2 regions of the Halobacillus sp. Marseille-Q1614 genome follow, and region 2 is predicted to be linked to the other one. Evidence: riboswitches for the same ligand, from Rfam matches in the RefSeq annotation. Region 2 holds a riboswitch; the other holds the start of a gene.
What was found. Region 2 has a riboswitch for lysine ahead of dapA (4-hydroxy-tetrahydrodipicolinate synthase). Riboswitches for the same ligand answer to the same signal wherever they lie in the genome.
Positions count from the first base shown of each region.

Region 1 (4,213 bases), 2.8 Mb from region 2:
CAACAGGGACATTAATTTGTGACGCCATAAAACCTAATGCCGCAAATACACCGATACCAGCTAGAAGCTCAAAACTGGAGTTACTAAAACCAGTAATAAAAGCGTTATTCGTGATATCTGATTTCTTCGGAAGGTAACTGGAATAAGTGATCATAATCGCAAATGCGATAGAAAGACTAAAGAAAATCTGTCCATAAGCTGCAACCCATACTGAACCTGAGGTAATGGTTTCAAAATTCGGCGCAAAAAAGGTTTGCAGGCCTTCTGCAGCACCAGGCAGCGTGATTGCTCGGATCACAATGATCAAGAACAATACAACCAGTGTCGGAATGAATATCTTGTTTGCCACCTCGATCCCCTTCTTAACACCTTTAAATAGAACTCCCAAGGTGATTACCCAAACTGCAATAAGCGGGATTAAGACACCAGGTACTAAGCTTCCTGCTTGACCAGGATCTACGGATAAATTCAAATAATCACTAAACAAGAAGCTTTCCGTGTCTTGTCCCCAAGATAGGTTAAAGGCAAAAATACTATACGAAATTGCCCAGGCAATAATGACCGCGTAATACGTTGAAATAACAAATGACACAAGTACGGCCCACCATCCAAGCCATTCTGTTTTCTTATTCATACGGAAGAATGATAGCGGTGCTGACCCACGGTACTTATGACCTATTGTGAATTCCATAACCAGTAATGGGATACCTGCTGTTAAAAGAGCGAATAAATACGGAATGAAGAATGCCCCACCGCCATTTTCGTAGGCGACTGAAGGGAAACGCCATATGTTACCCAGCCCGATTGCAGATCCGACAGCTGCAAGGATAAACCCGGCTCTCGTCCCCCATTGTGCACGATTTTCCATGTGAAAGACCTCCCCTTAGAACTATTCTCTTCCCTCTTATATTATGAGCTTGTATAGAAGAGAATGTTTCCAATTTTTATTTTTTTCTGATTATTCATGCTTATTATACCGATACACTTGTTCGATGTCAAAGTAATATTATAAAATTATTAATTTTCCAACAATTACTAAAAAAAGGACAAAGAAGTACTTTTGAAGCATTTTTTTGTCCTTTTTTTTATCCCGAAATATAGTCAGACCGTTTTTTTACATGAATAAAAATCCCCACACCCGCTACTACTGCTAATGTAATAAGCAGCGGGATAATGACACCGCCTGTAATCGCCAGGAGCACGTAACCAATAGAGGCTCCGGCTGCTGCTATAAATGCATAAGGAAGCTGTGTCATAACATGGTCAATATGGTTAGATCCAGCTCCTGTTGAGGAAAGAATGGTGGTATCTGAAATCGGCGAACAATGATCGCCGAATACTGATCCAGCTAATACAGCTGATAACGCCGGAAGAATAAGGGTTATGTCTGACACCGCAGCAATTTCTCCTGCGATTGGCAGCATGATCCCGAATGTTCCCCAGGACGTACCAGTGGCCAGAGCCATGAAGCCAGAAACAATAAATAAGAGTAATGGTAAGAATCCAGTACTAATATTAGATTGATTTACCAGGCCGGCTAAGTATTCTCCCGTTTGCAGCTGACTGATCACATCACCAATCATCCAAGCAAAAATAAGAATATAGATAGCCGGAAGCATCGCTTTAATTCCTTCAAGCAGTACATGGCTCATGCCTGATTTTTCACCAGGCTGCATCATATATAAAACCCCAGCCAGCAGCACTGCAATTAAACCTCCGGTGAATAAGGAAATGTTAACATTAGTATTTTCAAATATACTCAGAAGACTTACAGCGCCTTCAGTATCTTGAATACCAGTAATAAACATTGTCCCTACAGTCCCTAATACTAATGCAATGATCGGCCAGACTAAGTAGGCGATTTTCCCTTCATTATGAGCTTTAAATTCATCATTTAAGTCACCAGGAATATCTCCCTTTTCTTCATCTTTCAGCTCTCCTGTTTTGATGGCTTTCTGTTCGTGCTTTTTCATCGCAAAAATATCAAGCTTTAAGAAAATTGTTAAAAACACAAGAAGTAAAGCTGCGAATACATAGTAGTTAGCCGGTATCATGCGGATAAAAGCTTCAAGCGCCTGATAATCCGCTATCTCATTGGCTGCTAAAATACTGCCAATTGTACCGATAATATAAGCTCCCCAGCTTGAAATCGGAGAGATCACCGTAATCGGCGCTGATGTAGAATCGATATAGTAGGCAAGCTTCGCACGTGAAATTCGATGACGGTCTGTAACAGGCCTTGCCACCTGCCCAACAGCCAATGCATTAAAATAATCATCGATGAAAATAATAATTCCTAGTAAAGCAGGGACTAATTTCGCTCCTTTGCGGGATTGAATTCTTTGAACAGCCCAGCGTCCAAATGCTCTGCTTCCGCCAGAAGCTGTTAAGAATGCGGTCGTAATACCTAATAAGACTAAAAATCCTAATAAATACAAATTCCCTGTATTTAAGGCGCCTTCACTTACGAATATGGAATAAAAATTCGTCCAGATGAGTTGAATTCCTTCCAGAATGTTAAATTGAGTAAGCATAAATGCACCTACAATAATGCCGATACCAAGAGAAAGAATAACCTTTCTCGTCGTAATTACGAGAATCAACATTAAAACGGCCGGAATTAAAGAATAAATTGTTCCTTCCATTTGGGTTCCCCTTCCGTAAATCTTTTGATGAGAATAGGCTGTATGGAAGTCTACTGGGGTAAATGAGGGATGCTGGAAAGCTTTACACCGTGAAGAAACACCTTCTTGGCATACAAAAAAGCAATGATAGAAAATAACCTACCATTGCCTAAAGCAATTTGATTATCCTCCATTTCGATCAGTAGCGCTCCATGCAGCTTTAAAGCACGCATGACAGTATATTTCTTATTCAGAAATATACCAGGATATAAGAGGTGACAGCTCTTATAAACTTCGGCAGGGCTCCCCTTTCTAACGTGTTCTCCGCTGTCCGCTCCCACGAATACTAATGAAGCCTGCGCCTCTACCTCACCGATCTGATAAGGTCACGCATATTTAATTCCCTAACAGTTTAACAGGTCGCCCGTGTTATTGCAAGGGATCCATAGGGTAGGAAAAGCTTGGAGAATTTCCGCTGCCATCTCCATTATAAAAGTTTGGCACTTCACCCGGAATAACTGCAGAATCAACAGGAATATCATTTGTCACCGTAATCGTTTCGGTTGAAAATGGAATGACCACTCGTAAGCTGACTTTAAAATTAATCCATAATTGAAAGTGAGCAGAGTTTATTCCATACTCTGTGATATCATTTTTAAATTGTGTCTGGACATCCCCAATGATTCTAAGCTGAACTGGAATATTGGGCCCTAAATTTGAAAGAACTGTGTTATTTGTTGCCATACCGAGAGGGATTTCCACAAGAGTTGCAGGTTCTTTACCAAGATCCCTGTTCGAATCGTCGGATACAAGATCCGGCTCTAACGTAGTATCTTCTAAAGGAAGTTCATTCATTTCCATCCGCTTTAAGAAGTGCTGCACCCTGAACGTGGTATCCCTCAGCGTTCTATTTACTAAAGCTGAATTCCAGCCCATGTACACTATTTTTCCTTCATTATCTTTTTCGATCCTCACTAAATCTTCAAAATGCAGGTCTTCTGCGAGTTGTTTACTCACGGCTTCGTTGATAGCATCTCTGGCCAGCTGCTGAGCTCTCGTTTCCGCTATACCCTGAATGGCCGGTGTAATCCCTCTGTCAATCAGCCATAAGCATAAAGCTGTAAAAATCATAAGAAAGACCATGGTTAGTAAAATTCTTTTACCCACCGTGGGGGACCGGCCCCTGAACTTGCTCATTAAACAACCCTCCTCATCTCTTTCATTTATATGAAGAGGCTTGGCAGTTTAGCATACATCCTTAAATATTCCTTTATACAGCGATTGATTCCGTCCCCCCTAATAGATCTATAACAAAAAAGCTGCCGGTGAAGGCAGCTTTTCATTAGGAAGCATCTAGTTTTCTTATGGCACTTGCCAGCAGATCACGAAGCATTTCCGGCATATAGTACGTTTTCTTTTCCGCGTATGCAATTTCCGGGAACAGCCTCCCAAACGTAAATGTGTCTGCCGTCGCCAACGTATAAGTTTTATCCATGTCCACGGGCTTTCCTTTAAAGGTAACCTCCCTGACCCTTTCTTCTCCATCTGGGTCTCTTTTTGTACGAATATCTACACCTGTAAACACCATC
Region 1 is NZ_CADDWH010000001.1:609,747-613,959, reverse strand. It holds gene HUS26_RS02965 (sodium-dependent transporter) at 1-868, opposite strand, end outside; gene HUS26_RS02960 (Na+/H+ antiporter NhaC family protein) at 1,086-2,645, opposite strand; lysine riboswitch at 2,820-2,999, opposite strand; gene yunB (sporulation protein YunB) at 3,054-3,821, opposite strand; gene HUS26_RS02950 (bifunctional UDP-sugar hydrolase/5'-nucleotidase) at 3,967-4,213, opposite strand, start outside.
Region 1: linked by a shared signal. The riboswitch ahead of HUS26_RS02960 (Na+/H+ antiporter NhaC family protein) and the one ahead of dapA (4-hydroxy-tetrahydrodipicolinate synthase) in region 2 are both predicted to bind lysine.

Region 2 (4,213 bases):
CATCTGCCCCGCCTATTACTGTTCCAAGGGAACTTCCTAAATTAGCAAGGACGACAATAAGCAGGATACGGGTTACTTTATTATCCCAAAACCCTTTGACACTTGTAACATCATCAGACAGTGTTTCAAAATCGCTGACATTCGGCCTGCGGAAATAAGCCTGGACAACCCCTGCAAACCAGCCGGCAGCAAGCAGCGGATTTAACGAAGTAATTGGCGCCGCTACAAAAGCTGTCAGCACAGCTAGCGGGTGTCCTAAAGCTGCAGCCGCTCCTAAAGCTGAAAACGATCCGTTCCAAAGAATCCAGCTGATGGTCTGCTGGGTTCCAGCTGCCGGGTTTGTATAAAACGTATAGGCGATAATCGCGAGAATCACCACAGGAATGGACCAGCCAATAATCTTTGGAACCTTTGATTTTGGCGGCTTTGCTGTCAGTTTCTTTAAATCATGCTCTTTATGGATTTCTTCCTTGATGCCGGGGATGTGGGCCGCCCCTAATACGGCTACGATTTTCTTCCCGGGGGCATTTTTAATTTTCTGAGATAAGTATTGATCCCGCTCATCAATTAACGGCTTTTTCAAACGCGGGAAGTTATCCGAGAAATCCTGCAAGATCGAATTCAGCATATCCTGAGTCTTTAACTTTTCCAATTCTTCTTCAGAGATCTTTTCGTTACTAAATATACTTAATGAAATCTGTGTGAGCAGCTTCGCCCGGCCACCCATGCCAAGGTTTCCCCAGATGCGGGAAAACGTAACCTGGATATTTCGATCGGCGAGCACGAGCTCAGCCCCCATTTCATCCGCTGATTCGATGCCTTGGATCATTTCCTGGCCGGCCTGAATGCCAAGCTGTTTGGCCATCCTTTTTTGGAATGAAGAAATCGCCAGGTTCATTAATAAAAGCGTGGCTTTTTTATCTTTAATCACTTTAAAAATATCGGTTTCTTTCCATTGGCTGCCTTCTTTGATGGATTCATAGCGCTGCTGATCGAGCTCCACACATACAGAGTCCGGCCGTTCGTATTCGATGACTTCTTTGACCTGCTCCGCACTCTGTCTAGAGACATGGGCCGTCCCTATTAAAATTAATTCTTTATCGTCTAAATTAATCCGTGTAATGTTCTCTTCATTAATCGACATGCATAACCTTCCTTTTGAACATCTCTGTGATATTCTTCCTTATTTATATAGTAAACCAGATTTAATTAAATGAGAATTTATTTCGTTCATTCTTTTAGTATATAGTAAACGGTGATATTAATATTTTACAAAAAAGCAAAGGGGACCTGCGCGACTCCTGTTAAAAAAGGAGGCGGCCAAGTCCTCACATCGGTGGTGCGGCACAACTCAAGCGTTCTTCCTTTTTCTTCAAAAGTATATCCGATAAATTAAAAAAGTCCGTATTACCCCTTGTAGTTAAGCTGAATATTTGTTATAGTTCAGGCAACTAAATATTTCTTTCTTCAAATATGAAGAGAGGATAGAGGTGCGAAGACCATCAGTACACAATGCGAGGGTTATGAGATCCATCGACCATTGTGAAAAGGGGGATTTGCCGAAGCTTGAGAGAACTCATAATCTCGGAAGGCTGGTTCTGCTATTGAACAAATACAGGACTGTCAAATAGGAGACTATTTGGAGGGCTATCTGACGCGGAAACGGACTAGTATTTGTTTCACAGCAGCAGCGAACCCTCGCTGTTGCTTTTTTGCGGTTATACCTTAATGGCCCGGTCACCTTCATATTAAGAACAAAAATTTTACAAAAGGGTGTGTATTTATGAATTTTGGCCAAGTGTTAACAGCCATGGTGACTCCGTTTGATGCAAACGGCGATATTGATTTCAATGCAACGAGGGCTTTAGTCAATCATTTAATTGCAAACGGTTCAGACGGTTTAGTAGTCGGCGGAACGACAGGAGAATCTCCTACGCTGACGTCACAAGAGAAAATTCAGCTTTTTCAGTATGTAGTTCAAGTCGTAAATAACCGCGTCCCTGTGATTGCCGGGACAGGCTCAAACAACACGAGAGCATCGATTGAACTTACCCAGCAGGCGGAAAAAGCGGGAGTCGATGCAATTATGCTCGTAACTCCTTACTATAATAAACCTTCCCAGGAAGGTTTATACCAGCACTTCCAGACGATTGCAGCCGCTACCTCCCTGCCGGTAATGCTTTACAACATTCCTGGGCGCAGCGCTGTAAATATGGCACCTGAAACGATTATACGACTTTCACATATTGAAAATATCGTTTCTGTCAAAGAATCAAGCGGAGATTTAGATGCGGCTACTCAAATCATCAACGAGACAGCAGATGATTTCTCTGTTTACAGCGGGGATGACAGCCTGACCCTGCCGATGCTATCCATCGGGGGAGCAGGTATTGTATCTGTGTCTTCCCACATCATCGGGAGCGAAATGAAGCATATGGTCAACAGTTACCTTGAAGGCGATGTTCAATTTGCAGCTTCCCTTCACGGAAAGCTTTTACCTGCCATGAAAGCTTTATTTGCCCAGCCAAGTCCGGCACCGGTTAAAGCTGCTCTTAATATGACAGGCGTGCCTGTCGGCGGTGTTCGTCTGCCGCTTGTCGAGCTGACTGCCGAAGAAAGACACATACTGGCTCAATATATTCCGCACGGCCGTACCGAGCACGCCGTTATTTAATAAATGAGCATGAAAGCCTGCAGACCTTCCTGCAGGCTTTTGTACTTTATGTCAGGGAACAAAAATACCGTTCCCATCAAGGGGTTCTGCGAGACTCCTGCTTCAAAAAAGCGGACAACACCCCGCAGTGCGGTTTTCGCGAGGAGCTTTCCCGTTCGTCTGCGAAAAGCGAGCCATTAATATTTAGCACAACTTTTTTAAAAGAAACTGGGACCTGTACAAAGGAATGTCTCCCACATCTTCATGACTATGGAAAGTCATTGAATAAAAAACCTTGGCAGAGGGTATGAATTTCTTATAGCACTTTATAAAACGAGCTATAGGAGGCTGTATTAAATGAATCGTGGAATCATTACCGCAGTATCTGGCATAGCCATCGCGCAGGGCCTCAAGGTTTTTACGAATAAGCGGCTGACAGGCAAATGGGATTGGAAACCCCTCTTTCAAACAGGAGGCATGCCCAGTTCTCACTCGGCAGGCGTCGCTTCACTTGCTACATATGTAGCCGCCAATCGCGGAACAAGGCATATCGAAACGGCGCTTGCCGTCGTATTTGGATCCATCGTTATGTACGACGCGCAAGGTATTCGCCGTCATACCGGTGAAATCGCTCAACTGGTCAACGACCTAGAAGACCATTTTGGAACAATTTCTGAAAAATACCCAAGCATTGAATTTGTAGAACGAGAAGAAGAGCTGAAGGAAATGCTTGGCCACCAGCCAGCTGAGGTTATCGCTGGAGGTCTTTTCGGAATACTTCTCGGCCTAATTTCGGCTAGAATTGAAAATTACAACCAGGATCAATCCTAAAACCTGTTTTTCGATTTCGATCGGAAGCAGGTTTTTTCTTTTTTTAAAAAATATCTATTCTCTTTCTAAGTGCGCTTAAATCAGTATTTTGAGCAGTTTTAAACATCGATATTCTTGCTAATTTTCACAACATTTTGTCAAATAGGGGCTGATTTTTATCAAACTTCTGTTATAATCATTATTAACGGAATATTAAAGGACGATGTCCTTAAATAACAGGAGGTTCATTTTTTGTCTACCATCAAAGAACTTATATCAACTATTGAAAATGAAATTATAAATATACGCAGAACCTTGCACGAGAATCCTGAATTAAGCAATGAAGAATACCAAACCTCTTCTCTTGTAAAAGAAAAGCTGACTGAATTCGGAATTGAATGGCAGGACGGATTTGCTAATACAGGAGTGCTCGGCATCATCCATGGCGAGCAGTCAGGCAAAACTGTAGCTCTCCGCGCCGATATGGACGCACTTCCTATTCATGAAATGAACGATTCCGAAATCGCATCTCAGAATCCGGGAAAAATGCACGCTTGCGGCCATGATGCCCATACCGCGATGCTGCTTGGTGCAGGTTATGCCCTGCAAAATCTAAAAAAAGACATCAAAGGAACTGTACTGCTTGTCTTTCAGCCGGCTGAAGAAGTATCCCCTTATGGAGGGGCTCAGCCAATGATGGAGTCAGGAGTTTTTAACGAATATACACCTGATGTTATTTATGGACAGCAT
Region 2 is NZ_CADDWH010000001.1:3,404,323-3,408,535, reverse strand. It holds gene HUS26_RS17160 (TraB/GumN family protein) at 1-1,138, opposite strand, end outside; lysine riboswitch at 1,478-1,658, shown strand; gene dapA (4-hydroxy-tetrahydrodipicolinate synthase) at 1,784-2,674, shown strand; gene HUS26_RS17150 (divergent PAP2 family protein) at 3,011-3,484, shown strand; gene HUS26_RS17145 (M20 family metallopeptidase) at 3,716-4,213, shown strand, end outside.